Regions from separate parts of the Streptomyces sp. NPDC029041 genome, predicted to be linked through region 1. Evidence: riboswitches for the same ligand, from Rfam matches in the RefSeq annotation. Region 1 holds a riboswitch; each other region holds the start of a gene.
What was found. A riboswitch is a leader RNA that binds a small molecule or an ion and turns the genes downstream of it on or off. The one in region 1 is predicted to bind cobalamin.

Region 1 (7,014 bases):
GAGGGTCAGCACGACCGTGACGAGGGCCCGGCCCAGATCCCAGCCGAGCGATGTGGCGACGCAGTACGCGACGAAACGGGCCAGGTTCTCGGCGACCGGCGCCTGCGGGTCGAAGGCCACGTTCGAGGCGAGAGCGCCCATGAAGGGCCAGCCCGCCATGTTCATCACCGTCCCGTAGGCGAACGCGGCGAGGAAGCCGTAACCGGCGAGCAGCGCGAGCTCGGCCCGGCCGCGCAGCCGGTCCGGGCCGGGCAGCAGGCCCGCGCCCATCGCGAACCAGCCCATCGCCAGCATCTGGAACGGCAGCCACGGCCCGACCCCGCCCGTGAGCAGCGCCGACGCGAACATCGTCACCGAGCCGAGCACGAACCCGAAGCCCGGGCCGAGCACCCGGCCGCTCAGCACCATCAGGAAGAACATCGGCTCGACACCGGCGGTACCGGCGCCGATCGGCCGCAGGGCCGCTCCCGTGGCGGCCAGCACGCCGAGCATCGCGACCGCCTTCGGGCCGAGACCGGACTCCGAGATCGCCGCCGCCACCACCGCCACGAGCAGTACCAGCAGGCCCGCGAAGAGCCACGGTGCGTCCTGCGCGTGGGCGCTGAGCCGCGAGGTGGGCGGGGTCAGGAACGGCCAGCCGATGGCCACGACGCCCACGGCGCTGACGAGGATCAGGGCGGCGACCGAGCGGGGGCCGAGGCGGACGGCCCGGGCTTGCTTCTGGGTGTTCACGAGCGGGCTCCGGACGGAAGCGCCGCGCGGACCTCGGCGACCGTGAGCCAGTGCTGCGGGGCCAGGATCTTGGTGACCTGCGGTGCGAACGACGGCGAGGAGACCACGACATCGGCCGTCGGGCCGTCCGCGATCACCTCGCCCTCGGCCAGCAGCACCACCCGGTGGGCGATCTCCGCCGCGAGCTCCACGTCGTGCGTGGCCAGGACGATGGCGTGCCCCTCGGCGGCCAGCGCGCGCAGCACCGCCACCAGCCGGGCCTTCGCCGCGTAGTCCAGGCCCCGGGTCGGCTCGTCCAGCAGGAGCAGCGGGGGCCGGGCGGTCAGCACGACGGCCAGGGCGAGCGCGAGCCGCTGCCCCTCGGAGAGGTCACGGGGGTGGGTTTCGTCGGTGACGCCGGGCAGCAGCTCGGTGACCAGGGCCCGGCAGGTGCCAGGGGCCGCGCCCGCGTCCTCGTCGGCCGCCGCGCACTCGGCGGCGACGGTGTCGGCGTAGAGCAGATCCCGCGGCTCCTGCGGGACCAGGCCGACCTTGCGGACGAGGTCCTTCGGTGCGGTGCGGTGGGGGGTGGCGTCGCCGAGGCGGACGGATCCGGAGCTGGGCTTGACGAGGCCGACCAGGGCGTTGAGGAGCGTGGATTTGCCGGCGCCGTTGCGGCCCATGAGGGCGATGGTCTCGCCGGGGGTGACGGTGAGGTCGATGTGGCGCAGCGCTTGGACGCGGCCGCGGGTGACCGAGAGGGCCCGTACGTCACCCAGGGGGGTGGTGTGTGCGGATCGCTTGCGGGTGCGGGATGTCCGTGGCTTGTCGCGCAGTTCCCCGCGCCCCTCGGGAGCGGCGTCTTCCAGCTCTTGCTTGAGATCTCCCGCCCTGCGACGGGCGTCGCGGACCGTCAGGGGAAGGGGGGTCCAGCCCGCGAGGCGGCCCAGGGCCACCACCGGCGGGTACACCGGGGACACGGCCATCACCTCGGCCGGATCGCCCAGGACCGGGGAGGCGCCCGGGGCGGGCAGGAGGACGACCTGGTCGGCGTACTGGATGACGCGTTCCAGTCGGTGTTCGGCCATGAGGACCGTCGTGCCGAGGTCGTGGACGAGCCGCTGCAGGACGGCCAGCACCTCCTCGGCGGCCGCCGGGTCCAGCGCGGAGGTCGGCTCGTCCAGGACGAGGACGCTCGGGTGCGGGGTGAGGACCGAGCCGATCGCGACGCGCTGCTGCTGGCCGCCGGAGAGGGTGGCGATCGGCCGGTCCCGCAGACCGGCCAGGCCGAGCAGGTCGAGCGTCTCCTCGACGCGGCGGCGCATCACGTCCGGGGCGAGGCCCAGCGACTCCATGCCGTAGGCGAGTTCGTCCTCGACGGTGTCGGTGACGAAGTGGGCGAGCGGGTCCTGACCGACCGTGCCCACGACGTCGGCCAGTTCGCGCGGCTTGTGGGTGCGGGTGTCGCGGCCGGCGACCGTGACCCGGCCGCGCAGGGTGCCGCCGGTGAAGTGCGGCACGAGACCGCTGACCGCGCCCAGCACCGTGGACTTGCCCACGCCGGACGGGCCCGCCAGCAGGACGAGTTCGCCTTCCGGGACCTCGAAGTCGACGCCCCGCACGGTGGGTCCGTCGGCCCCGTCGTAGATCACGGAGACATCCGCGAAGCGAATCACGACGGCTCCTTGGGGTCGGGGGCGACGAACGCCGGAAGCAGGCCGAGGAGTACGGCCGCAGCCGGCCCGAGGGGGAGGGTCGGGGCCACCAGGGGGACCACGCCCGGGTGCAGGGCCGCCGGGTCGCGGGCCGCGGCGAGGGCGAGCAGGGCCGCGGCCGCGACGCCGGAGGCGACGACCAGCCAGGCGCGCACGTCCCAGCGGTCCGGGCGGTAGCGGGTGCGCAGGGACCGGCGGCCGCCTAGCTTGAGGCCCGCGAGGGCAGCGGTGAGACCGGCGAGCAGCACGGGCAGGCCGTACGCGCCGCCTTCGGCCGTGAGCAGGCCGTACGTTCCCGCGCAGACGCCCAGCAGGCCGCCGAGGGTGAGGGCGGCGGTGGTACGGCGTACGGCGGGCGGGACGTCGGCGGTACGGCCGTAGCCGCGGGCGTCCATCGCGGCGGCCAGGGAGACCGAACGCTCCAGCGCGCCCTCCAGGACCGGGAGCCCCACCTGCAGCAGGCCCCTGATGCCCCTGTCCGGGCGGCCGCGCAGGCGGCGGGCGGCGCGCAGGCGCCGGACGTCGGCGATGAGGTTCGGGGCGAAGGTGAGGGCGACGACGACCGCGACACCCAGCTCGTACAGGGCGCCCGGCAAAGACTTCAGGAGGCGGGAGGGATTGGCGAGGGCGTTCGCGGCGCCGACGCAGATGAGGAGCGTGGCCAGTCTCAGTCCGTCGTACAGGGCGAAGGTGAGGGCCTCCGCGGTCACCTCGCCGCCGAGGCGGATGCCCTGGGCCCAGGCGGGGAGCGGAAGCTCGGGGAGGGTGAGGAGGGGGTGCGTGCCCGGGATGGGGGAGCCGAGGACGGTCGCGAAGAGCAGGCGGACGAGGATCACGGCGAGGGCGAGTTTGACGAAGGCGCCGTAGGAGCGGGACCAGGGGGTGTCCGGGCGGCGGGTGGCCACGACGTAGGCGGAGACCATGACGAGGAGGGCGAGGAGCAGGGGGTTGGTGGTGCGGGTGGCCGCGGTACCGAGGGCGAGCGCCCAGAGCCACCAGGCTCCGGGGTGCAGTTGGGCTCGGCCTCGACACCGAGGGCTGCTACCCACGCCGGCGTACCTGCCAGATCGCCGCGCCGCCCAGGACCACCACCACGGCGATGCCGCCGATCAGGCCCAGGGACGGCCCGTCGTCCGAGGGGGAGTTCTGCTCCACAGCCGGCTTGCGCTCTCGCTGCTGCTGGGAGACCTGTTCGCCGCAGCCCTTCCGCGGATAGCCCGAGATCGCGCACAGCAGGGCGTTGGTGTCGTAGCGCAGCGGCTCGGCCACCGTGGCAAGGGCCTCGGCCGTCGTCGCGTCGGGGGAGACGCGGGCGCAGGCCGTGCGGGCGGCGGGCGGGGATTCGCCCCCCGGTGCGTCCGACGGTGTGCCGAAGTCGATGACCAGGGCCACCCGTTTCCTGCCGTCCTGCGCGGGCGTCTTCGCGCAGATCGCCGCGAAGCGGGCCGCGCCTCGTGGCCGGGCCGCGTCCGCGGAGTCCTCGCTCACCGCGAAGCGGAAGCCCTGGACGTCACCGTCCGAGGGGCGGGCCTGGGACGGGCCCTGGGTGGCGTAGACCCAGTGGCCGGCGTCGCGCTCCCAGAACGACCAGTACCGGTAACCGGCGGCCTGGGCCTGGCCCGCCCCCGCGCACAGCAGGAGCGAGGCCAGGAGAAGCAGAAGGACCCGGCGCGTCACAGCTGCTGCTTCTTGCGGCCGGTGAACAGGAAGCCGATGCCGATGCCGGCGACCAGGCAGACGCCGACGTACCACCAGACCCCGAAGAAGCCGGAGCCGGAGTCCTCCTTCTCGTCCGAGGCCTTGGTTCCGGTCTTCCCGGCGGTCTGCGGGGCCGGGCCCGTCGCGCCCAGCTGCTTGACGAGGTCGGCGCCGCCGAAGTCGCGCGGGTTCGTGCCCGTGGCGTGGGCGGCGAGGATCAGCTGGGCGTAGGCGGCCGGACCGCTCCGGGCGGCCCAGGACGCGGAGTTCTTCTCCAGCCAGCGCACGGACTTCTCCGCCTGGGAGGCGTTCCCCTGCGCGGCGAGCGCGACGACCGCGTCGGCGGTGTTGCCGTAGTCGGGCTGGGGCTCGGCACCGGCCAGGGCGGACATGAGGTGGTTGCCGTCCTCGGCGAGAGCGGCGGTGAGGTAGCCCGCGCCGTTCGCCGCCGCCTGCTGCGGCGTCGTGGCCTTCTCGCAGGTCGCCTCGGACTTCCTGCCGGGCTCGACGACCATGCCCTTGCCCAGGGCGCCGAGCACACCGGCGGCCGTGGCGTCCGCGTTGGCGGCGAGCCCGCCCTTCTTGTCCGGCTGGAACGCGAAGGCCCCGCCGCCGTCCCCGCCGCAGGGCAGGGCGAGCTTCAGCAGCGCGTCGTAGGGCGACTTGCCGTCCTTCTCGACCCGGCCGGGCTTCTCGCCCGCGGCGGCGAGCGCGCCGATGACGACCGACGTCGAGTTGGTGTCGCTGGCCCCGCCGGGCGAGTAGCCCCAGCCGCCGTCCTCGTTCTGCACGGACTTCAGCCAGCCGACGGCCTTGCGGGTGGTGCCGTCGTGCCCGCCGAGCGCGGCCAGGGCCTGCACGGCGGCGGACGTGGCGTTGGTGTCGAGCATCGTCTTGGCGTCGCACGCGGTGGTGGGGTCGGGCCGGTAGGAGGCGAAGCCGCCGTCGGCGCACTGCTGGCGCACCAGCCACCGCACGGACTTCTCCGCCGGCTTCACGCCCACCGTGTCCTGAGCGAGCAGGGCGAGCGACTGCCGCCACACACCGTCGTACTTCGGGTCGGTCGAGCCGTACAGGGCGGAGGGGAACGCCTGGGAGGACGACGGGGACGGGTCGGCGGCGGCCGGGGTGGCGGCGCCGATCACGGCGACGGCGGCCAGGACCGCGGCGCTGCGGCGGACGTTCATGATCGGCGGGTGCCTCTCCCTGCTGGGGAGCCGGGCAGCGCGGGACACCCCCGGGCGGCTCGGCTCCGTATACCTCGACGGTGCCGCGCACCGGCGGGCTGCCGGGCACGCGAGCCGGTCACGAACCGTACGCGGCGATCCGGCTCCCGCCTGTGCGCGGCGGTCACGGTTGCGAGTCAGCGCCGGAATTGCACCGGCTTCCCCCCGTACGGTGTGATGACGACCCGCTTACTGTACCCGCACGTAGGAAACGGGTTGAGGGGGTGCCGGGTGGGCCGGAAAGCTTCGCCCCATGCCGACCACACCTCCACCGGGAAAGCTGCTCGGCTCGGGGCGTCGTGCCGATGTGTACGAGATCGACGAGGCGTGGGTGCTGCGCCATGAGCGCGACGGCGGGGGTGACGCGGCCACCGAGGGCGCGGTGATGGAGCATGTGCGCGCCCACGGGTATCCGGTGCCGCGTGTGCGCCCGGCCGGTTCGCGCTCCGACCTGATGATGGAGCGGCTCTCCGGCCCGACGATGCTCCAGGCCTGCCTGGCGGGCACCTTCGACCTGACCGAGGCGGGCTCCCTCCTCGCCCGGCTGCTGCGCGACCTCCACGCCGTCCCCGCCCCGTGCTCCACCGACCCGGCCGTCAGCGTCCTCCACCTGGACCTGCACCCGGAGAACGTGATCCTCACCGCCGACGGCCCCCGGGTCATCGACTGGTCTGATGCGGCGGAGGGGGACCCTGGGCTGGACTGGGCGACGACCGCGGTGATCCTCGCGCAGGCCGCCGTCGCCGGAGACCTCCTTTCCGCACCCGCCGACGTCATGCTGACCGCCCTCCTCGCCGGTCCGTCCCCGCTCACCCGCCCCTTCCTGACCAAGGCCCTGTGCCGCCGGGGCGCGAGTCCGGTGATGAGTCGGCGGGAGGTCGAACTGCTGGGATGCGCCGAGGAGTTGATCCTCTCTCGGGGGTGGAGGGGCTAACGTGGGGCTCCCCGACCACACACGCAGGAGCGTCCATGACCGACCAGGCGGAGACCCCCGAGCAGGAGCCGTTCCCCAAGATCGACACCTCGGTGCCGCACTCGGCCCGGATCTGGAACTACTGGCTGGGCGGCAAGGACAACTACGAAGTCGACCGGGTCGCCGGTGACGCGTTCCGCGAGGTGTTCCCCGGGATCGAGACCGGGGCCCGCGCCGCCCGCTACTTCCTCGCCCGTGCCGTGCGCCACCTCGCCGCCGAAGAGGGCATCCGCCAGTTCCTGGACATCGGCACCGGCCTGCCCAACGTGGACAACACCCACCAGATCGCCCAGCGGGTGGCGCCGGAGAGCCGGATCGTCTACGTGGACAACGACCCGCTGGTGCTGGCCCACGCCCGTGCCCTGCTCACCAGCACACCGGAAGGCGTCACCAACTACGTGGACGCCGACCTGCGCGAGCCCGGCACGATCGTCCGGGAAGCCGCGAGGACACTCGACTTCGACCGGCCCGTCGCCCTCATGCTGATGGGCATCCTGGGCCACATCGAGGACCACGACGAGGCCCGCTCGATCGTCCGGCGGCTGGTGGACGCGCTGCCCCCAGGCAGCTACCTCGTGCAGTACGACTCCACCGACACCAGCGAGGACTACGTCCGGGCCATCCAGACGTACAACGACGGCGGTTCGATCCCGTACATCCTGCGCAGCCCCGAGCAGATCGCGCGCTACTT
Region 2 (7,014 bases), on a different contig from region 1:
CCGTGAAGCGGACGGAGACCCGGGCCTCGGGCACCAGGACCCGCAGGGTGCCGTCGTAGCCGCGCCCGGCGAGCCCGGCCTGGAGCCGGCCGGCCCGGTCGAAGGCCCGGACGAACGCGGTGGCGCCGAGCCCGGCCAGGGAACGCCACTGAGCGCCCCGGCTGGTGTGCCCGAGCCGGGCCGCCTGGGCCTCCCGGATGCGCCGCATGGAGTCCAGCAGCAGGAAGCTCATCCGGTACGTCACGAGCGCGACGTCGACGACCGCAGCCGGGATCCGGGCCCGGACCAGTCGGGGCAGCAGGTCGGACATGGGCGTGGTGAAGGCGAACAGCAGCACGCCCAGGGAGGCCGCAGAGGTCCGCAGCAGCAACTCCGCGGCCCGCACCGGCCCGTCGCCGGCGAGGGAGACGAACCCCTTCGGCCCGCCCACCTGGACGAGCAGCGTGAGCGCGCCGGTGACGCAGAAGCCCAGCGGCACCCGGTAGGCCCGCCACAGCCGCCGCCCGGGCACACCGGCCGGACCCAGCAGCACCAGCAGGGCCGTCAGGAGCACCAGGGCCGCGCCCGGCCAGGGCGGCAGGGAGATCGCGAGCACGGTGAGACCGAGCCCGAGCACGGCCTTGTCCACGGGATGGCGGCGGCGCCAGCGACTGCTGTGCGCCGCCGCGTCGATCGGCAGCACCCGGGCTCAGTCCCGTTCCTCGGCGGACGTCCCGCGGGTGTCGGAGAGCGCGCTGTCGGCCTCCCGTTCCAGCGCCCGCCGCTCACCCTGCCGGCGTCCCCGGCGCAGGCCGAAGTAGTAGGCGAGGACCCCGGCGCCGAGGGCCGCCTGGAGGGAGAACAGTGCCGACTCGATCTCGCCGGACGGCGGTTCGTACAGCGGCGAGAACCACGGCTCGTAGTCGGGCTTCAGCTCGGTGATCGCCGTCTCGGCCTCGCCGTCGGCCCCCGCGAACGGCTCCTTCTTGTGGTCGCCGAGACCGAGCGCCAGGGGCAGCACCGCGAGCGCGACCACGGCGAGCAGCAGCACCAGGTTGATCTTCGTGTTGCGGTTCATCGGGCCACCGCCTCGGACTCGGCCGGGGCCTGCTTCTTGGCGAGGAGGACACCCAGCCGGGTCAGTTCGCCCTTGCTGGACTGCACCAGCAGCCGCATCACGAGCACGGTCAGCAGGCCCTCGCTCACCGCGAGCGGGATCTGGGTGACGGCGAAGATGGAGCCGAACTTGCCGAGCGCGCCCGGGAATCCGCTGCTCGGGTCGGGGAACGCGAGGGCCAGCTGCACGCTGGTGACGCAGTAGGTCGACAGGTCGGCGACGAACGCGCCGGAGAAGACCGCCACCATCAGCGGCGCGTTGGAGCGCCGCAGCAGCTTGTAGACGGCGTATCCGGCCCAGGGGCCGACGATCGCCATGGAGAAGACGTTGGCCCCGAGCGTGGTCAGGCCGCCGTGCGCGAGCAGCAGTGCCTGGAACAGCAGGGTGATGGTGCCCAGCACCGCCATGATGGGCGGCCGGAACAGGACGGCTCCCAGGCCCGTGCCGGTGGGGTGCGAACAACTGCCGGTCACGGACGGCAGTTTCAGAGCGGACAGGACGAACGTGAAGGCACCGGACGCCCCGAGGAGCAAGGTGCTCTCGGGGTGCTCGCGCACCTCACGGGTGAGCGACCGGACCCCGTGGACGACGAACGGCGCCGACGCGACGCCCCAGGCGACCGCGTGCGCCGGAGGAAGGAAACCCTCGGCTATGTGCATGGCTCAGCAGACCCTCTCCAGCACCTCGTGGATGGTTGACGCGCCTTGGCCGGTCTCCTGGCTGACGGGTACCACCGCCCGGACTCCGCCTTCCCGGGTCGCAAGGACCCAGTGGCTGCCCGTGAGGGCCGGAGCCGGACTTCCCGATTCACAGTGGCGAGGGCCGCACCGGCATCACACCGGATTTCCCGTTCACCAAGGCCTGGTGACAATAAGGCCGGGATAAGGGCGATGACAAGCCACCCAAGGGGCGCGCGAGGGGGCGCCCGTTCGCACACCGGCGCATCCTCCGGCTGGTCCACGCGCTCCGCGCGGGGTCTCTCCGCGCGATGTCCGGGCCGTGTCAGTCCTCGCCCCCGTCGTCCCCGCCGTCGTCGCCCGCCCCGTCGTCCCCGGCCGGGCCCGGCTTCTCCGGATCCGGCTGCTGCGGGCCGCCGTCGCCCACTTCCTCCGTCGGGGTCGCGGCGGTCGGCGCGGGCGCGGGAGGGGTCGGCGAAGGAGGCGGCGTGGACGGAGTGAGATCCCCCACGGTGCCGGTGGCGGGCGTGTCGGCCGCTGCCGGGCCGGCCGCCGGGTCGGCCTGCGGACCGGAGGAGCCGGGCGTGGCGGAGTCGGCGGACGGCGCGGCGGCGGGGCTGCTCGCACTCGGGGACGCGTCGGGTTCCGTGCCCTCCGTGGTCGTGTCGGGCGTGAACCAGCGCATGCCGATGAGCATCGCGGCGATGAAGAGTGCCGCGGCGGCTGCCGTCGCGGCCAGCTTCGACCGGTTGCCGTGACCGCCGCGTCCGCGCGAGCGGCCCGAACGCCCCGACTGGGCCGCCCGGGCGGCGGCGCGGTGGCCCGTGGTGGCCGGCAGCGCGTACGTGGTCGGGCTGCCGGTCTCGGCGGTCGCGTACGGTCCCGGCCCGGCGGGCATCGCCGCGGAGGCGGTGTTCGGCCGCGGCGGCGGCGAGACCTCCGGCAGCGGCTCGGGCAGACCCCGCCAGGCGCCCTGGGCGAACCACTCGGCGGCCTGCTGGGCGGTGGGACGGTCCTCGGGCTGCTTGGCGAGCAGACCGAGGAGATAGTTCTCGAACGCCGGCGGAAGCCCGGCCACACCGAGCTCGCGAGGCGGCACGGGAGCAGAGTCGAGGTGCTGGTGGAGCAGGGCGACGGCGGTGTCGGCCTCGAACGGCGGGCGCCCGCTGAGGAGCTGGTAGAGCACGCAGCCCAGGGAGTACATGTCGGAGGCGGGCCCCGCCGGCTTGCCCAGGGCCCGCTCGGGCGCGAGGTAGAGGCCGGTGCCGATGATCTGGCCGGTGGCGGTGAGCGCGGCGCCGGGGTCGTCGAGGAACCGCGCGATGCCGAAGTCCCCGATCTTCAGCGTGCCGGCCGCGTCCAGCAGCAGGTTGGCGGGTTTGACGTCCCGGTGCACGATGCCCTGCGCGTGCGCGGCGGCGAGCCCCGCGGACGCCTGCGCGGCGAGCGCGGCCACCCGCTCGGCGGGCAGCGCGCCCGAGCCGTTCAGCACCCCGGCGAGACTGTCGCCCTCGACCAGCTCCATCACCAGGTACAGCCGGTTGTCGTACTCCCCGAAGTCCAGCACACCGACCACGTTGGGATGGTTGAGGCGCCCGGCGGTCTGAGCCTCCAGACGGAACCGGGAGGCCGCCGTCGCGTCGGTGTCCTGGGGCAGCAGCAGCTTGAGGGCCACCGCTCTGGCGAGCGTCTCGTCGTACGCACGCCAGACCTCTCCCATTCCACCGCGCCCGATCTCCACATCCAGCCGGTAGCGGCCCGCTAGCAGCACTCGTCCTCGTCTCACGCATAGGGGAAGGTCGTCGCCGCAGGCCGAACTCCCCGCTTGTGGGCGGGGATTGGTGGGGGTGCCGCAGCCGACCCAGGATACTGGCGCGGCATGACCGCCGATCTCCGCGGCGGTGTCCTCGGACGGGCCCGGCGCGACATCCCGGAGCGGACCAGCCGGGCGCCGGGACGACACTCCCGGCGCCCGGCTGCCGCGGGCAACCGGTGAGGTCAGACCGCCGCGCCCGTCCCCTTCTCCCGGCGCGGCAACAGGGCCACCGCCAGGGCCGGTACGGCCGCCAGGACCAGCCACGGCACGGCGGCCGGCAGGCCCAGGTCGAGCAGGAAACCGGTGGCCGCGCTGCCGGCCAGGACGATCAGGCCCGAGACGGACGACAGCGCACCCGTGTAGAGCCCGAGCCGGCCCTCCTCGGCGAGGTCGGGCACCCAGGCGCGGGCGGCGGGGACGACCAGCATCTGTCCCACCGTGAGCAAGATCACGAAGCCCGCGGCCGGGAGCAGCCCGGCCGTGCCCGTCCAGCCGGCGGGCCGGGCCGCGGCCACCACCGCGAAACCGGACGCGATCAGCAGCAGCCCCGCGGCCATGGAGCGGCGCAGATCCAGCCGGTCGCCCGCCCAGCGGGTCACCGGCAGCTGGGTGAACACCACCAGCACGGAGGACAGCGCGAAGAGCCAGGACAACGGCGCCTGGGACCCCGCAGCGCGCTGCACCTCGTCCGGCAGGGCCAGATACAGCTGGTTGTAGGCGAGCAGATAGGTGCCGTACGCACAGCACAGGGCGAGGAAGCGGCGGTCGCGCAGCAGGGCGCGGACCCCGCCCCGCGCCCGGACGCGGACCCGGCCGGGGATGTGCTGCGGCATCAGCCACAGGTGCCCGGCGAGGACGAGCACGAAGACTCCGGCACCGGCCAGACACGCGGTGCGGAAGTCGACGGCGAGCAGCAGCGCGCCGAGCAACGGCCCCACGAACGCCCCCGCCTGGCCCGCCACGCTGAACAGGGCGAGGACCCGGGTGCGCGGGCCGTGCCCGTCCTCCTCCCATCCGACCGCCTGGCGGGCCACCTCGGACTCCACGGCGGGGGAGAAGAGCGCCGCGGCGAACCCGATCACCAGCACCGCACCGATCACGGCCCCGCTCGTCCCGGCGTAACCGAGCCATGCGAACCCGGCGATCCGCAGGCCGCAGCCCGCCAGCACGACCGGCCGCACCCCGAACCGGTCGACGAGCCAGCCGCCGACCACGAACAGCCCCTGCTGGCTGAAGGTGCGCAGCCCGAGCACGAACCCGACCAGCCACCCCGCCATGCCGATCGCGGTGCCGAGATGCTCGGCGAGGAACGGCAGGACGGCGTAGAAGCCGATGTTGAAGGCGAGCTGAGTGACGATCAGCAACCGCAGCAGCGGGGACAGTTGCCTGACGAGCCGCCAGGTGCTGTCGCGGCCTTCGCTGGGGATCGCTGGGGCGGCCTTGCGGGCCGGCACCCGGGAGACGGGGTCGGTCATCGTTCGTCTGTCTGTGAGGCGGACACGGGCGTCAGGAGGGCGTCGGGGCGGTCCGGGTGCCGTCGCGGGGCCGGCACGCTGTGCTCCACGGGGGGCAGGGCCGGGTTCGCCGGCCGGGTGCGCCGCCGGGGCAGCCGTACCCCGCCCGCGGCCGTCACCGCCAGTGCCCCGAGCAGGGCGAGGGCGGCGGCCGGGAAGAGGACGGCCCACGGGGCCCGTTCGGCGTAGGGCTGGTTCTCGGCGAGCAGCAGGCCCCATTCGGGGGAGGGCGGCTGGGCGCCGAGGCCGAGGAAGCCGAGCGCGGCGAGGCTGAGCGCGACGCCCGGGAGCCGGAGCAGGGCGTGCCGGGCGACCGGGGGCACGACGGCGGGCAGCAGTTCGTGCCGGAGCAGGTACCAGCGGCCGGCGCCCAGTGCCCGGGTGGCGACCAGATGGGTCGTCGCGCGCTCCTGCCGCAGCAGCGAGGACGTGTGCGCGGCGAGCGGGGACCAGGCCACGACGGCCACGGCGAGCGCGGGCGTCCAGGGACCGCTCCCGGCGATGCCGGTGACGAGCAGCCCGGCCAGTACGGGCGGTACGGCACTGAGTGTGTCGGCCAGCGGCCCGGACAGCCTCGGCAGCAGCCCCAGCAGCAGTCCGGCGACGAGGGCGGCGGCACTCACCGCGAGGGCGGTGCCGAGGGTGGTCACCGCCCCGTGGGAGATCCGGGCCAGGACGTCCCGGCCGAGCGCGTCCGTGCCGAAGGGGTGCTCGGCGGAGGGAGCTTGCAGCCGGGCGAGCGTGTCCAGGGCGAGCGGGTCGCGGAAGACACCGGCCCCGACGACAGCGGCCAGCAGCCCCCCGTGGAGCAGGGGGAGCGATCGGGGTGCGGGGAGCCGGGGCCGGTGCAGGGACTGCAGGGCGCCGTCGCGCAGCGCCGGTCCGATCAGCAGCCGGGCTGCGGTCCGGGCGAGGAGCCCCGCTGCCGCCGCGAGCAGGACGAGGGCGAGGGTGCCGCTCTGCAGGGCGGGCAGATCCTGGGCGAGTGCGGCGTGCAGCGTGAGCCGGCCGAGGCCCGGGATGTCGAAGATCTGCTCGACGGCGACCGATCCGCCGGTCAGCCCGACCACGAACAGTCCCAGGTTCGGCAGCAGTCCGGGCACGCAGCGGCGCACCGCCTGCCGGGCCAGCGACCTCGGCGGAACACCGCGTGCCGCGGCCGCCATGGCCCAGGGTTCCGTGAACGCGCCGGGCAGCATGTCGTCGAGCATCCGGCCCAGGACCGCCCCGGCGGGCAGGCCGAGGGCGAGCGAGGGCAGCACCATCCACTGCGGGCCGTACCAGCCCAGGGCGGGCAGCCAGCCCAGCTGCACGGCGATCACCGAGGCCAGCACCGAGGCGACCAGGAACTCGGGCAGCGAGGCCAGCACGGCCGTCACCGTACCGCCGGGACGGCGCGCACCGAGCCGGCCTCGCGCGCCGGACCGGAGGGTGGGGGCGCAGACGGCTGCGGTCGTGCCCGCGGCGACCACCAGGGCCCCGCACATCAGCAGCAGTGACACGCCGAGCGCCTGCACGACACCCGGCAGCACCGGGGCGCCGGACACCCAGGACGAGCCCGCGTCCGCGTGCAGCAGGCCGCCCAGCCAGCGGCCGAGCAGGACCCATGGCCCGTCGTCCAGGCCGAGTTCGGCGCGGATCGCGTGCAGGGTCTCCGGTGTCGGATCGCGGTCGGCGGAGCGGGCCTTGAGGACGGTCAGCGCCGGGTCGGTGCGCGACAGCCACGGGAGCAGGCCGATCGCGCCCACCAGAGCGGCCGTGAGCACGGCCCGCCACGCCAGCGTCGGGCCACCGCCCCGCGCGAGGACGCGCAGGGCGGTCAGAGCCCGGGTCGGGAGAGAGGTCTGGGTGTTCAGGGCCGGGTCCCCACGCCGACGAACTCCCGCTCGTACGGGTCGAGCCGGGCGCCCC
Region 3 (7,014 bases), on a different contig from region 1:
CAAGCCGAAGGTCTCGCAGGCGCTGCAACTGACCTCGTACACCGAGGACATGCGCGCCCAGGGCCTCGAACCCACCTCGCAGCTGCTGGACATCGGCTACATCACCGCCGACGACCGCCTGGCCGGACTGCTCGACATCACACCCGGCGGACGCGTGCTGCGCATCGAGCGGCTGCGCATGGCCAACGGCGAGCCGATGGCGATCGAGACCACCCACCTGAGCGCGAAGCGCTTCCCGGCGCTGCGGCGCTCCCTGGTGAAGTACACGTCCCTGTACACGGCGCTGGCCGAGGTCTACGACGTCCGGCTCGCGGAGGCCGAGGAGACCATCGAGACGTCGCTGGCGACCCCGCGCGAGGCCGGTCTGCTGGGCACCGACGTCGGGCTGCCGATGCTGATGCTCTCCCGGCACTCGCTGGACCGGGACGGCCGGCCGGTGGAGTGGGTGCGGTCGGTCTACCGCGGGGACCGGTACAAGTTCGTGGCCCGCCTGAAGCGGCCTGCCGAGTGACCGCGCCGCAGGGCTTCCGTCGCTGCTGACGCCTGGTTTCGGTTGGGTACCGCATTGCGGACGAGGGGTTCCGTTCCCGCCTCACCCTGACCTAGATTGCCTGCGCCGCAAGTGATCACCAAGGGGACGGAGCCGCCTGATGTCGCAAGCCCCACAAGCCAGCAGAGGGCCGGTGGTGACGCCCGTGCGCGTCGTCATCGCGGTCTGCCTCATAGCGCCCTTCGTGGCCATGCTGTGGGTCGGCTCGTACGCCAAGACCGACCCGGCCTTCATCGGGATCCCGTTCTTCTACTGGTACCAGATGGCCTGGGTGCTGATCTCCACCGCTCTGACGATGATCGCCTACAAGCTCTGGCAGCGTGACCAGCGCGCCCGCTCGGCCGCGAAGGGCGGTGCGTCGCAGTGAAGGACGGCGTGAACGGCGTCGCGCTCGGCGTCTTCATCTTCTTCTTCCTGGCCGTCACGGTCATGGGCTTCCTGGCCGCGCGCTGGCGCAAGGCCGAGAACGAGCACAGCCTCGACGAATGGGGCCTGGGCGGACGGTCGTTCGGCACCTGGATCACCTGGTTCCTGCTCGGCGGCGACCTGTACACGGCGTACACCTTCGTCGCCGTGCCGGCGGCGATCTACGCGGCGGGCGCGGCCGGCTTCTTCGCGGTGCCGTACACGATCCTGGTGTACCCGCTGATCTTCACCTTCCTCCCGCGCCTGTGGTCGGTGTCCCACAAGCACGGCTACGTCACGACCTCCGACTTCGTGCGCGGCCGCTTCGGCTCGAAGGGCCTGTCGCTGGCGGTGGCGCTCACCGGCATCCTGGCGACGATGCCCTACATCGCGCTCCAACTGGTCGGCATCCAGGCCGTGCTGGACGTGATGGGCGTCGGCGGCGGCGAGAACACCAACTGGTTCATCAAGGACCTGCCGCTGCTGATCGCGTTCGGCGTGCTGGCGGCGTACACGTACTCCTCGGGTCTGCGGGCCCCCGCGCTCATCGCGTTCGTGAAGGACACGCTGATCTACATCGTCATCGCGGTGGCGATCATCTACATCCCCATCAAGCTGGGCGGCTTCGACGAGATCTTCGCCAAGGCCGGAGAGGCGTACGGCCAGACCAACCCGGCGACGGGCGCGCCGCGCGGTGCGCTGACACCGGCCGAGCCGGGCCAGTGGACGTACGCCACGCTGGCGCTGGGCTCCGCCCTCGCGCTCTTCATGTACCCGCACTCGATCACGGCGACGCTGTCCTCGAAGAGCCGTGAGGTGATCCGCCGCAACACCACGATCCTGCCGCTGTACTCGCTGATGCTGGGTCTGCTGGCGCTGCTCGGCTTCATGGCGATCGCGGCCGGCATCAAGGTGCAGAACGGGCAGCTGGCGATCCCGCAGCTGTTCGAGACGATGTTCCCGGACTGGTTCGCGGGTGTGGCGTTCGCGGCGATCGGCATCGGCGCGCTGGTGCCGGCGGCCATCATGTCCATCGCGGCCGCGAACCTCTTCACCCGCAACATCTACAAGGACTTCATCAAGCCGGACGCCACTCCGGCGCAGGAGACCAAGGTCTCCAAGCTGGTCTCCCTGCTGGTGAAGGTCGGCGCCCTGGCCTTCGTCCTCACCATGGACAAGACGGTCGCCATCAACTTCCAGCTGCTGGGCGGCATCTGGATCCTGCAGACCTTCCCGGCCCTGGTCGGCGGCCTGTTCACGCGCTGGTTCCACCGCTGGGCGCTGCTCGCGGGCTGGGCGGTCGGCATGATCTACGGCACGGTCGCGGCGTACGGCGTGGCCTCCCCGACGCAAAAGCACTTCGGCGGCTCCGCGAAGGAGATCCCGGGCATCGGGGAGATCGGCTACATCGGCCTCACGGCGTTCGTGCTGAACGTGGTGGTGACGGTGGTCCTGACCTTCGTCCTGAAGGCCCTGAAGGCCCCCGACGGCATCGACGAGACCAAGCCGGAGGACTACACGGCGGACGCGGGCGACCCCGGCGTCCAGGTGGAACTCCCGCCCGCCACCGCCGGTTCGGCTCACTGACCCCAGGGGCGCGGGGCCGTATCACTCATGCGGCTCCGCCGCGTGGGCGCGAACAACCACACAACACCCGCAGCGGGCCGCCGAGATCACACCAACGGCGGCCCGCCGTCGTACACACGCACGCCCCGCCCGAGCGTGACCGGAACCCCTTCGCGGCACTGACGGAGATCACTCTTCTCACCTGCCAGCTGACGCTCTGAAACCGTCGCGACACAACATCTGGGGGTGCCGCCCGAACCCGGCACAAGATGTATGCTCATGCTCGCTGCCGCCGCAGGGGAATCCGGTGCGAATCCGGAACTGTCCCGCAACGGTGTACCCATGCCCATATAGGCGTATGGGCGTCAGTCCGAGGACCTGCCGACAGCGCGCCCGGCCACCCGGCCGGTGTGCCCTGACGTCCGGGCCTCGTGGAATGGGCCGGTGGACGCGACGCCGCGTGCGCTCGTGTGCTGCCCCCTGCCCTCGACGAGGCCCCCGTGCCGAGCGAGGGAGAGCCCCACGTGACCATCGCGCCAGCCGAACCGGTCTCAGCCGCCGAAGAAGAGCACGACGCCCCCGGTGCCGCGCTGCTGCGGACCCTGACCGAGCTGACCGCCGACCTCCCCGACGCCGATCCCGGCCGGGTCGCCGCCGCCGCGTTGCGCGGCCGCTCCGCGCGGGCGGACGAGCGGGAGTTGCGGGAGCTGGCGACGGAGGCCGCGGCCGGTCTGATCTCCGAGGACCCCGCCTACTCCCGGCTGGCCGCCCGGCTGCTGACCATCGGCATCCGTGAAGAGGCCGCCTCGCAGGGCGTCACGTCCTTCACCGAGTCCGTCGCGGTCGGCCACCGCGAGGGCCTCATCGCCGACCGCACCGCCGAGTTCGTACGCGTCCACGCCGCCCGTCTCGACGCGCTGATCGACCGGGCGGCCGACGACCGCTTCGGATACTTCGGCCTGCGCACGCTGCACAGCCGCTACCTGCTGCGTCACCCGCACACCCGCAAGGTCGTCGAGACGCCCCAGCACTTCATGCTGCGGGTGGCGAGCGGCCTCGCCGAGGACGACACCACGCGCGCACTGGACGAGGTCGCGGCGCTCTACGGGCTCATGAGCCGCCTCGACTACCTCCCCTCCTCCCCCACCCTGTTCAACTCCGGCACCCGGCACCCCCAGATGTCGTCCTGCTACCTGCTCGACTCCCCCAAGGACGAGCTGGACTCCATCTACGACCGGTACCACCAGGTGGCCCGGCTGTCGAAGCACGCCGGCGGCATCGGACTCGCGTACTCCCGCATCCGCGCCCGCGGTTCGCTGATCCGCGGCACCAACGGCCACTCCAACGGCATCGTCCCGTTCCTGAAGACCCTGGACGCCTCGGTGGCCGCCGTGAACCAGGGCGGCCGGCGCAAGGGCGCGGCGGCGGTCTACCTGGAGACCTGGCACTCCGACATCGAGGAGTTCCTGGAGCTGCGCGACAACACCGGTGAGGACGCCCGCCGTACGCACAACCTGAACCTCGCGCACTGGGTGCCGGACGAGTTCATGCGGCGCGTGAACGCCGATGCCCAGTGGTCGCTGTTCTCCCCCTCGGACGTGCCCGAGCTGGTCGACCTGTGGGGCGCGGAGTTCGACACCGCCTACCGGGCGGCCGAGGCGAAGGGCCTGGCGAAGAAGACCCTGCCCGCCCGCGAGCTGTACGGCCGCATGATGCGCACCCTGGCGCAGACCGGCAACGGCTGGATGACCTTCAAGGACGCCGCCAACCGCACCGCCAACCAGACGGCCGAGCCCGGCCACGTCGTGCACTCCTCCAACCTCTGCACGGAGATCCTGGAGGTCACCGACGACGGTGAGACGGCGGTCTGCAACCTGGGCTCGGTGAACCTCGGCGCGTTCGTGACCGGCGGGGACATCGACTGGGAGCGCCTGGACGAGACCGTCCGCACGGCCGTCACGTTCCTCGACCGGGTCGTGGACATCAACTTCTATCCGACCGAGCAGGCGGGCCGCTCCAACGCCCGCTGGCGTCCGGTCGGCCTCGGCGCGATGGGTCTGCAGGACGTCTTCTTCCGGCTGCGCCTGCCCTTCGACTCGCCCGAGGCCAAGGCCCTGTCCACCCGTATCGCCGAGCGCATCATGCTCGCCGCCTACGAGGCCTCCGCCGACCTCGCCGAGCGCAACGGCCCCCTTCCGGCCTGGGCGAAGACCCGTACGGCCCGGGGCGTGCTGCACCCCGACCACTACGACACCGAGCCGGCCTGGCCGGAGCGCTGGGCGGCCCTGCGCGAGCGCGTCGCCACGACCGGCCTGCGCAACTCGCTGCTCCTGGCCATCGCGCCCACGGCCACCATCGCCTCCATCGCGGGCGTGTACGAGTGCATCGAGCCGCAGGTGTCCAACCTCTTCAAGCGCGAGACGCTGTCGGGCGAGTTCCTCCAGGTCAACTCCTACCTGGTGGACGAGCTGAAGCGGCTCGGCGTGTGGGACGCCCGCAGCCGTGAGGCCCTGCGCGAGGCCAACGGCTCGGTGCAGGACTTCGCCTGGATCCCCGAGGACGTGCGCGCCCTCTACCGCACGGCGTGGGAGATCCCGCAGCGCGGTCTGATCGACATGGCGGCGGCCAGGACTCCGTACCTGGACCAGTCCCAGTCGCTGAACCTCTTCCTGGAGACGCCGACCATCGGCAAGCTCTCCTCGATGTACGCCTACGCCTGGAAGTCCGGGCTGAAGACGACGTACTACCTGCGCTCGCGCCCGGCGACCCGCATCGCCCGTGCCGCGAAGGCCAGCGTCCCCGTGCAGGCCACCCCCGATCCCGAAGCGGTCGCCTGCTCCCTGGAAAACCCCGAGTCCTGCGAGGCCTGCCAGTAATGACCAGCCAGAACCTGCTCGACCCCGGCTTCGAGCTGACTCTCCGCCCCATGCGCTACCCGGACTTCTACGAGCGCTACCGGGACGCCATCAAGAACACCTGGACCGTGGAGGAGGTCGACCTCCACTCCGACGTCGCCGATCTCGCCAAGCTGTCACCGGCGGAGCAGCACCTGATCGGCCGGCTGGTCGCCTTCTTCGCGACGGGCGACTCGATCGTCGCGAACAACCTGGTGCTGACGCTGTACAAGCACATCAACTCGCCCGAGGCGCGGCTGTACCTGAGCCGACAGCTCTTCGAGGAGGCCGTGCACGTCCAGTTCTATCTGACGCTGCTGGACACCTACCTGCCCGACCCGGAGGACCGTGCCGCCGCCTTCGCGGCCGTGGAGAACATCCCGTCCATCCGCGAGAAGGCCGGGTTCTGCTTCAAGTGGATCAACGAGGTCGAGAAGCTGGAGCGCCTGGAGTCCCAGGCGGACCGCCGCCGCTTCCTGCTCAACCTGATCTGCTTCGCCGCGTGCATCGAGGGCCTGTTCTTCTACGGCGCCTTCGCGTACGTCTACTGGTTCCGCAGCCGGGGCCTGCTGCACGGCCTGGCCACCGGCACCAACTGGGTGTTCCGCGACGAGACGATGCACATGTCCTTCGCCTTCGACGTGGTCGACACCGTCCGCAAGGAGGAGCCGGAGCTGTTCGACGACCGGCTCCAGCAGGAGGTGACGGACATGCTCCGGGAGGCCGTCGAGGCCGAGCTGCAGTTCGCGCGCGACCTGTGCGGTGACGGTCTCCCGGGCATGAACACCGAGTCGATGCGGCAGTACCTGGAGTGCGTGGCGGACCAGCGGCTGACCCGCCTCGGCTTCGCTCCGGTGTACGGCTCCGAGAACCCCTTCTCCTTCATGGAGCTCCAGGGGGTTCAGGAGCTGACCAACTTCTTCGAGCGGCGTCCCTCGGCGTACCAGGTGGCGGTGGAGGGCACCGTCGACCTGGACGAGGACTTCTGAGCCGGCACCTCTTCGCGGGCCTCCTGGGCCTCCCGGATCTGACGGTCGATGCGCCTCTCGCGCACCAGGCCGATCACGGACGGGAGGATCAGGAGGACCAGGATCCCGAAGGTGGCGGTCAGTCCGATCAGTGCTTCTACCTGGTTGCTGTTCATGGACACCACTGTCGCGCTGATTACTCCTTACCGTCAGTGGCAGTACTGCCGTAGACCCTCGAATTACTGCCAACGGCGAGGCACACTGGACGCATGCTGCAGAACGTGGCCGTCGCCCTCCTCGACGGCGTGAACCCCTTCGAACTGGGTGTGGTGTGCGAGGTCTTCGGCACCGACCGGAGCGACGAGGGCCTGCCGGTGTACGACTTCGCCGTCGCCTCGGCCGAGGGTCCGGTGCTGCGGATGAACTCGGGCTTCTCGCTCCAGGCCGAGCACGGCCTGGAGCGGCTGGAGACGGCCGACCTGATCGCCGTGCCGGCCGGGCAGAGCTACGCGCACCGGGACTTCCCGCCGGAACTGCTGGACGCCCTGCGCCGCGCGGTCGACCGCGGCGCCCGGGTGCTGAGCGTCTGCTCCGGCGTCTTCGTGCTGGCCGCGGCGGGGCTGCTGGACGG
Region 4 (7,014 bases), on a different contig from region 1:
GCGGTCCCGGCCGGCGCGGCTCGCTCCGTGGCGCGGTCCCGGCCGGCGCGGCTCGCTCCGCACCGCGGTCCCGGTCGGCGCGGCTCGCTCCGCGGCTGTTGCCGACGCGACGGTCCGCTCAGTGACGCGCCGCCGTCCCGAGGTACTGCTCGGCGAAGGCGGCCGCCGCGGTGGGAGAGGTGAACAGGCGGCGCAGCCGGGCGAGTGCGGTGCCCGCGCGGAACGCGTCGCCCGTGGCCGTGCCGTGGAACACCTCGGACAGCCACTGCGAGAACTCCTGGTAGTCCCACACGCGCCGCAGGCACGCCTGCTCGTAACCGGCCAGAGCGCTGACGTCACCCGTGGTCAGCCGGGCCACCAAGGCGTCGCCCAGTAGAAAGGCGTCGTGCAGGGCGAGGTTCATGCCCTTGGCGGCGATGGGGGCGACCAGATGGGCCGCGTCACCGGCGAGGTGGAGCCGGCCGTGCACCATCGGCTCGACCACGTAGTCGTGCATGTCCAGCACGCGCTTCTCGATCAGCCGCCCCTCGGTCAGCGGGGGCACGCCGGACGCCCCGAGCCGCCGGCGGAGCTCCGACCAGACACGCTCGTGCGGCCAGTTCTCCGGAGCGTCGCCCGGCGGGCACTGGAGGTAGTAGCGGGTCACCTCCGGGCTGCGGGGCATCTGGCCGGCGAACCCGCGCGGGTGGCAGCCGAACAGCACGCAGTCGGCGGACGGCGGCGCCTCGGCGAGCAGGGCGAGCCAGCCGACGCGGTAGTCGTGCCGCGCGATCCGGACCCGCTCGGGAGGGAGCGAGGCCCGGGTCGCTCCGCGTGCCCCGTCGCACCCGGCGACGAAGTCGCAGTGCACCAGCCGGCGTTCACCCGTCTCGGGGCAGGTGTACGACACCGACGGCCGGTCGCTGTAGACGTCGTGCAGCTCCACGTCCCGGACGCCGAAGCGGATCTCGCCGCCGCGGACGTCGGCGTACTCGCGCACCAGGTCCGTCACCAGCAACGGCTGCGGGTAGACGAAGTGGTGACTGCCGGTCAGCTCGCCGTAGGGGAACCGGTAGCGCTCCCCGTCGAAGCGGAACTCGCACGCGGTGTGCAGTTCCGCCCGGTCCAGCAGATCACGGGCGAGGCCCCGCTTCTCCAGGCCCCGGACGGCCCACTCCTCGATCACCCCGGCGCGGGGCCGCTGTTCGACGAACTCACGGGTCTCCGCCTCCAGCACCAGACAGCCGACGGACGCGGCCCGCAGGATGTTGCCGACGGTCAGACCCGCCGGACCGGCGCCCACGACAACGACTGGGAAGCGTTGCGGGGCGCCGGAGTCGAGGGGCTCGGGGGCTTGGGGCGGCATCCGCACATTATGAAGGTCTGTCTCAGTGGACCGGCACCTCCGTGACCGCAACCTCTTCGATGCTCCGCTCGATCTCCCCGGACAGGGAGGCCGAGGCCCGGGCCCAGTAGTAGATCGCCAGCGAGAACACCGCGACGACCAGGATGTCCCACCACAGTCCGAGGTGTCCCTGGCCGCCGAATCCGCCCTGCCAGGAGATGACGCCCATGCCGAGCAGGTAGACGGGCAGCCACTGGGCGGCCTTCCAGTCGAGCCGGGGAGCGTCGGGCAGGCCCTTGCGCGTGGCGTACCAGGCGTAGCCGCCGAGCAGGACGTAACCGAGGACGATGGCCACGCCGAGCCGCCACAGGGTGTCCCACGTGGACCAGTAGATGATGAGGTTGGCCACCACGAACGACAGCGGAGAGAGGACCTTCCCGCCGGGCAGGCGGTAGGGGCGCTCCCGGTGCGGCAGCCGGTCCGCGAAGACGCCGTAGGCCAGCGGGGCGCCCGCGTACATCAGCACGCTCGCCGAGGTGATGAAGCTGACCAGCTGCTGCCAGCTCGGGAACGGCAGGAAGCAGACCACGCCCGTCACGAAGGACACGATCAGCCCGAACCACGGCACGCCGCGCGCGTCGGTGCGGACGAAGATCTTCGGCGCGTAGCCGTTGCGGGCCAGCCCGTAGGAGACGCGGGACGTGGCCGTCGTGTAGATCAGGCCGGTGCCGCCCGGGGAGACCACCGCGTCCAGGTAGAGCACCACGCTCAGCCAGCCGAGGCCCAGCAGGGTCGCGAGCCCCGCCCACGGGCCGCTGATGCCCGGGTAGTCGAGCTTGGTCCAGCCGTGCACGAACGAGCCCAGCGGCAGGGCGGCGATGAAGACGACCTGGAGCAGGACGTAGATGGCCGCTCCGATGGCGACCGAACCGATCGTCGCGCGCGGCAGGTCCCGCTGCGGGTCGCGGCTCTCGCCCGCCAGCTGGATCGCCTGCTCGAAGCCCAGCAGGGCGAAGATGATGCCGCTGGAACTGACGGCGCTCAGCACACCGTGGGCACCGAACGGCGCGAAGCCGTGCTCGGTGAAGTTGCCCGGGTGGAAGTTGCCCGCCGCGATGATGAAGATCGCCGCCAGCGGTACGGCCACCTTCCACCAGGTGGCGGCGCTGTTGGTGTGCGCCAGGATCCGCACCCCGAGGAAGTTGACGACGACGAACACGGCCATCAGGACGACCGCGACGACGAAGCCGCTCGTCGTCAGCGTTCCGTCCTTCGGGTGCTGCAAGCCCTGCGCCCAGTGCCAGTGCCCGGCGTAGCCGATCATGGCCTCGACCTCGATCGGTGCCACCGTCGCGGCCTGGAGCCAGGAGAACCAGCCGAAGGACATGCCGGCCAGTCCGCCGAACGCGTAGTGCGGATAACGGGCGGTACCGCCGGCGACCGGGAACATGCCGCCCAGTTCCGCGTGCACCAGTGCCAGCAGCACGATCGCCACCGCACCGATGAGCCAGGACAGGATCGCCGCGGGGCCGGCCGCCACGACGGCCTTCTCGGCGCCGTACAACCAGCCCGAGCCGATGATGGAGCCGACCGAGGCCCACATGAGCCCGATCAGCCCGACATCCCGGCGCAGGCCGTCTCTTTCCATGAATTCAGGGGCCTCTCATAGACGAACTCGGAGAGTTCAGTGAGCAAGAGGCCTCAGATTAGGAATGGACTACTCGGCGGCAGAAGACGAGTTGTGCAGCCTTGACCGGGCGCGTCAAGCCTTGACCGGCTGCGGGTGTTTCCTGGGAAACGCTTCAGGATTCCTGTACGCGGTGATGAGGCAGCCGTGGGATCTCGATGGCCGGGCAGCGGTCCATCACCATCTCCAGGCCCGCCGCGCGGGTCCGGTCGTACGCCGCCCCGTCGATCACACCGAGCTGGAACCAGACACCCTGCGCGCCCTTGGCGACCGCCTCGTCCGCGACGGCTCCGGCGAGGTCGCTGTTCACGAACACGTCCACGACGTCCACGTCGAAGGGGATGTCCGCCAGGCTCGCGTACCCCTTCTCCCCGTGCACGGTCTCCGCCTTCGGGTGCACCGGAACGACGCGCTTGCCGAAGCGCTGGAGCACGGCGGCGACGCCGTACGCGGCGCGCTGCCGGTTCGACGACAGGCCCACCACGGCCCAGGTGTCGCCGAGCTCGGTGAGGATCCTGCGGACCGTTGCCTCGTCGCCGTACACCGGCGGCCTCCTCGCAAGTCGTGGACGAGCTGCTCCCCGTTCAACGGCTCCGGGTGCGCGGTGATTCCCGGGACGATCCCCGTGATAGCTTGCCGAAGCCAGTCGAACCCATGTACGTGGGTCAGGGAATCCGGTGCGAATCCGGAACTGACGCGCAGCGGTGAGGGGGACGGGCGGGGCCTCGGCCACTGGACTTCCGCACGGACGTCCGGGAAGGCGCTCCGACCCGGGTGAACCCGAGTCCGAAGACCTGCTGGCGGCCCCCGCGGCCGCACGCGGCGGGGGAGCACCGTACGACCGGGCCCCGCGATCGGGCCCTCGACGACTGAGGACTGGTTCCCGTGCCCCTGGCCCGACCCGCCCGCGCCGCCGTCCTGCTCATCACCGGCTCCCTGCTCCTGACCGGCTGCGGCGGCGGCCCGTCCCCCGACGCGAAGGCCGCCGTCACGCTCACCGACTGCGGGCACGAGGTCCGGGTCGCCGCCCCACCTCGCCGCGCGGTGTCCCTCAACCAGGGCACCACGGAGATCCTGCTCTCCCTCGGTCTCGCCGACCGACTCGCGGGCACGGCCACCTGGACCGACCCCGTGATGAAGGGACTGGAGAAGGCCAACGCCCGGGTGCCGCGCATCGCCGACGACAACCCGTCCTTCGAACGCGTCCTGGACGCCGAGCCCGACTTCGTCACCGCGTCCTTCGTCTCCACCCTCGGCAAGGGGGGCGTCGCCCCCCGCGAGCAGTTCGAGAAACTCGGCGTCCCCACCTACGTCTCCCCGTCCGACTGCGCCGGCAAGGACAACTCGGGCGGCGGCGACGGCGCACGCGACAAGACCCTCGGCATCGGCACCGTCTACGGCGAAGTCCACGACCTCGCGAGCGTGTTCGGCGTGACGAAACGCGGCGACGCACTCGTGGCCTCCCTCCGGCAGCGCATGGCGAAGGCCACGGCGGGCATCGACGCCTCCCACGTCACCCTCCTGTACTGGTTCGCGAACTCCGAGTCGCCCTACATGGCGGGCTGTTGCGGAGCGCCCGGCATCATCACCCGGGCCCTCGGCGCGAAGAACGTCTTCGACGACACCCACGAGGAGTGGCCACAGGTCAACTGGGAGACCGTCGCCGACCGCGACCCCGACGTCCTCGTCATCGGCGACCTGACCCGCAAGTCCCAGACCGCCGAGTCGGCCGCGAAGAAGATCGCTTTCCTGGAGTCCAACCCGGTCACCAGGAACATGGACGCCGTCCGGCACAAGCGGTACGTGCTGCTCAGCGGGCAGGCCATGAACCCGACGATCCGCACCGTCGAGGGCGTGGAACAGGTGGCCGCCGGGCTGCGCAGGTTCGGACTGGTGAAGTGACCGCCCGGGAGCAGGAGCTGCCGGCCGCCGGGCCCGGACCCGGCCGCGGGGCCGGGCTCGCGCTGGGCCTGGCCGGGGCCGTCGCACTCGTGGCCTCCCTCGCCGTGGCCATCACCATCGGCCCCGCCGACCTCGGCGTCGCCGACGTGTGGTCCGTCGTGGCCGCCCATCTCGGCCTCGGCAGCTCCGGGCTGACGCCGATCCGGGACGGGATCGTCTGGCAGCTGCGACTGCCGCGCACCCTGCTCGCCGCCGTGTGCGGGGCCGGACTGGCCGTGTGCGGGGCGGTGATGCAGTCCCTGCTGCGCAACCCGCTCGCCGACCCGTTCGTGCTCGGGGTGTCCTCGGGCGCCTCCACCGGAGCGGTGCTCGTCGTGGTACTCGGCGTGGGCGGCGGTGCCCTCCCGGTGTCCGCGGGCGCGTTCCTCGGCGCCCTGCTGTCGTTCGCGCTGGTGCTGCTGCTCAGCCACACCCTCGGCGGCACCACCGACCGGGTCGTCCTCGCGGGCGTGGCCGCCATGCAGCTCTTCTCCGCGCTCACCTCCTTCGTCGTGATGACCTCCGCCGACGCCGAGACGACCCGCGGCGTGCTGTTCTGGCTCCTCGGCTCGCTCGGCGGCGCCGGCTGGACCGACGTGTGGCTGTGCCTGGCCGTGCTGGCGGTGGCGCTGGTGGTGTGCCTGTCGTACGCCCGGACCCTGGACGCCTTCGCCTTCGGGCAGGACGCCGCCGCCGCGCTCGGGGTGTCCGTCGCCCGGACCCGCCTGGTCCTGCTGTGCGTCACGGCTCTGCTCACGGCGGCTCTCGTCAGCTCGGCCGGGGCGATCGGCTTCGTCGGACTGGTCCTGCCGCACGCCGCCCGGGCCCTGACCGGCCCCGGGCACGCACGGCTGCTGCCGGTCACCGCCCTCGCGGGAGCGGTGTTCCTGGTGTGGGTGGACACGCTGGCCCGTACCGTTCTCGATCCGCAGGAGGTCCCGGTGGGTGTCGTGACGTCGCTGATCGGCGTGCCGGCGTTCGTGGCGGTGCTGTACCGGACCCGGAGGGCGCGGTGAGCGGCGCGGAGACGTCGGCGGGGGAGGGGCTGCGGGCCGACCGGGTCAGCCGCCGTGCCGACGGGCGCCTCATCCTGGACGGCGTCGCCCTCGCGCCGGAGACCGGCTCCACGGTCGGCGTCCTCGGCCCCAACGGCTCCGGCAAGTCCACCCTGCTGAGGCTGCTCGCCGGGCTGCTGCCGCCGTCCTCCGGAGTCGTCACCCTCGACGGCACGCCCCTGGCCGAGCTGCCCCGCCGCACGGTCGCTCGCCGCCTCGCGGTCGTCGAGCAACAAACGGACACCCAGGTCGAGCTGACGGTTCTGGACGTCGTGCGGCTCGGCCGCGTCCCGCACCGCCGCGCCTGGACGCCCTCCTCCGCCGACGACGAGCGGGCGGTGCGCGCCGCCCTGGAGCGCACCGGTCTCGCCGACCGGGCCGGCCGGCTCTGGCACACCCTCTCCGGCGGTGAACGCCAACGGGTGCAGATCGCCCGCGCCCTCGCCCAGGAACCCCGCGAACTCCTCCTCGACGAGCCCACCAACCACCTCGACATCCACCACCAGCTCGACCTGCTCGCCCTGGTCACCACCCTGCCCGTCACCACCGTCGTCGCCCTGCACGACCTCAACCTCGCGGCGATGTACTGCGATCGGGTCGTCGTCCTGTGCGCGGGGAGGGTGGTGGCGGCCGGCCCCGCGGGAGACGTCCTCACGGCGGAGCTCATCGCCGAGGTGTACGGGGTGCGGGCCGCCGTCAGCCGGGAAGGGCCCGCAGGGCGGCCTCATGTGCGGTTCCTCGGCACACTGGACTGAGAGGAACGGCCGTCCACGACGGAGGTCGGCCGATCGCGCCACGGTGGCCGGAAAACGCCCGGCCTGCCTGCGCGGGCCCGCCCGCCCGCCTACGCTCGCCTCGTGCTGCGCATCATCGACGCCCGAACCCGTGAACCGGTCGACGCCGCCCCGGCCCGCCGTGGTCTGACGCGCGTCCAGGTGCACGCGTCGGGCTCCGGCACGACGGACCTGCGGGTGCTGCTCGTCGGGGACCTGCTCGTGCGGACCCTG

Region 2: linked by a shared signal. The riboswitch ahead of AB0F04_RS19005 (energy-coupling factor ABC transporter permease) and the one ahead of AB0F04_RS10250 (prenyltransferase/squalene oxidase repeat-containing protein) in region 1 are both predicted to bind cobalamin.
Region 3: linked by a shared signal. The riboswitch ahead of AB0F04_RS11275 (ribonucleoside-diphosphate reductase subunit alpha) and the one ahead of AB0F04_RS10250 (prenyltransferase/squalene oxidase repeat-containing protein) in region 1 are both predicted to bind cobalamin.
Region 4: linked by a shared signal. The riboswitch ahead of AB0F04_RS36550 (ABC transporter substrate-binding protein) and the one ahead of AB0F04_RS10250 (prenyltransferase/squalene oxidase repeat-containing protein) in region 1 are both predicted to bind cobalamin.

Annotation. Positions count from the first base shown of each region.
Region 1 covers NZ_JBEZWO010000003.1:667,209-674,222, reverse strand. Annotated here, with positions in the region: gene AB0F04_RS10270 (ECF transporter S component) at 1-732, opposite strand, end outside; gene AB0F04_RS10265 (ATP-binding cassette domain-containing protein) at 729-2,387, opposite strand; gene AB0F04_RS10260 (energy-coupling factor transporter transmembrane component T) at 2,384-3,475, opposite strand; gene AB0F04_RS10255 (SCO2322 family protein) at 3,468-4,103, opposite strand; gene AB0F04_RS10250 (prenyltransferase/squalene oxidase repeat-containing protein) at 4,100-5,311, opposite strand; cobalamin riboswitch at 5,424-5,558, opposite strand; gene AB0F04_RS10245 (phosphotransferase) at 5,604-6,284, shown strand; gene AB0F04_RS10240 (SAM-dependent methyltransferase) at 6,320-7,014, shown strand, end outside.
Region 2 covers NZ_JBEZWO010000007.1:77,463-84,476, forward strand. Annotated here, with positions in the region: gene cbiQ (cobalt ECF transporter T component CbiQ) at 1-682, opposite strand, end outside; gene AB0F04_RS19000 (energy-coupling factor ABC transporter substrate-binding protein) at 689-1,057, opposite strand; gene AB0F04_RS19005 (energy-coupling factor ABC transporter permease) at 1,054-1,755, opposite strand; cobalamin riboswitch at 1,785-1,970, opposite strand; gene AB0F04_RS19010 (serine/threonine-protein kinase) at 2,099-3,544, opposite strand; gene AB0F04_RS19015 (MFS transporter) at 3,772-5,064, opposite strand; gene AB0F04_RS19020 (ABC transporter permease subunit) at 5,061-6,869, opposite strand; gene AB0F04_RS19025 (ABC transporter substrate-binding protein) at 6,956-7,014, opposite strand, start outside.
Region 3 covers NZ_JBEZWO010000004.1:197,446-204,459, forward strand. Annotated here, with positions in the region: gene AB0F04_RS11260 (GntR family transcriptional regulator) at 1-511, shown strand, start outside; gene AB0F04_RS11265 (DUF3311 domain-containing protein) at 651-917, shown strand; gene mctP (monocarboxylate uptake permease MctP) at 914-2,542, shown strand; cobalamin riboswitch at 2,788-2,922, shown strand; gene AB0F04_RS11275 (ribonucleoside-diphosphate reductase subunit alpha) at 3,046-5,397, shown strand; gene AB0F04_RS11280 (ribonucleotide-diphosphate reductase subunit beta) at 5,397-6,404, shown strand; gene AB0F04_RS11285 (hypothetical protein) at 6,317-6,559, opposite strand; gene AB0F04_RS11290 (helix-turn-helix domain-containing protein) at 6,653-7,014, shown strand, end outside.
Region 4 covers NZ_JBEZWO010000024.1:1,187-8,200, reverse strand. Annotated here, with positions in the region: gene AB0F04_RS36565 (4-hydroxybenzoate 3-monooxygenase) at 119-1,345, opposite strand; gene AB0F04_RS36560 (APC family permease) at 1,368-2,972, opposite strand; gene AB0F04_RS36555 (CoA-binding protein) at 3,127-3,555, opposite strand; cobalamin riboswitch at 3,638-3,828, shown strand; gene AB0F04_RS36550 (ABC transporter substrate-binding protein) at 3,897-4,913, shown strand; gene AB0F04_RS36545 (iron chelate uptake ABC transporter family permease subunit) at 4,976-5,968, shown strand; gene AB0F04_RS36540 (ABC transporter ATP-binding protein) at 5,965-6,762, shown strand; gene AB0F04_RS36535 (hypothetical protein) at 6,865-7,014, shown strand, end outside.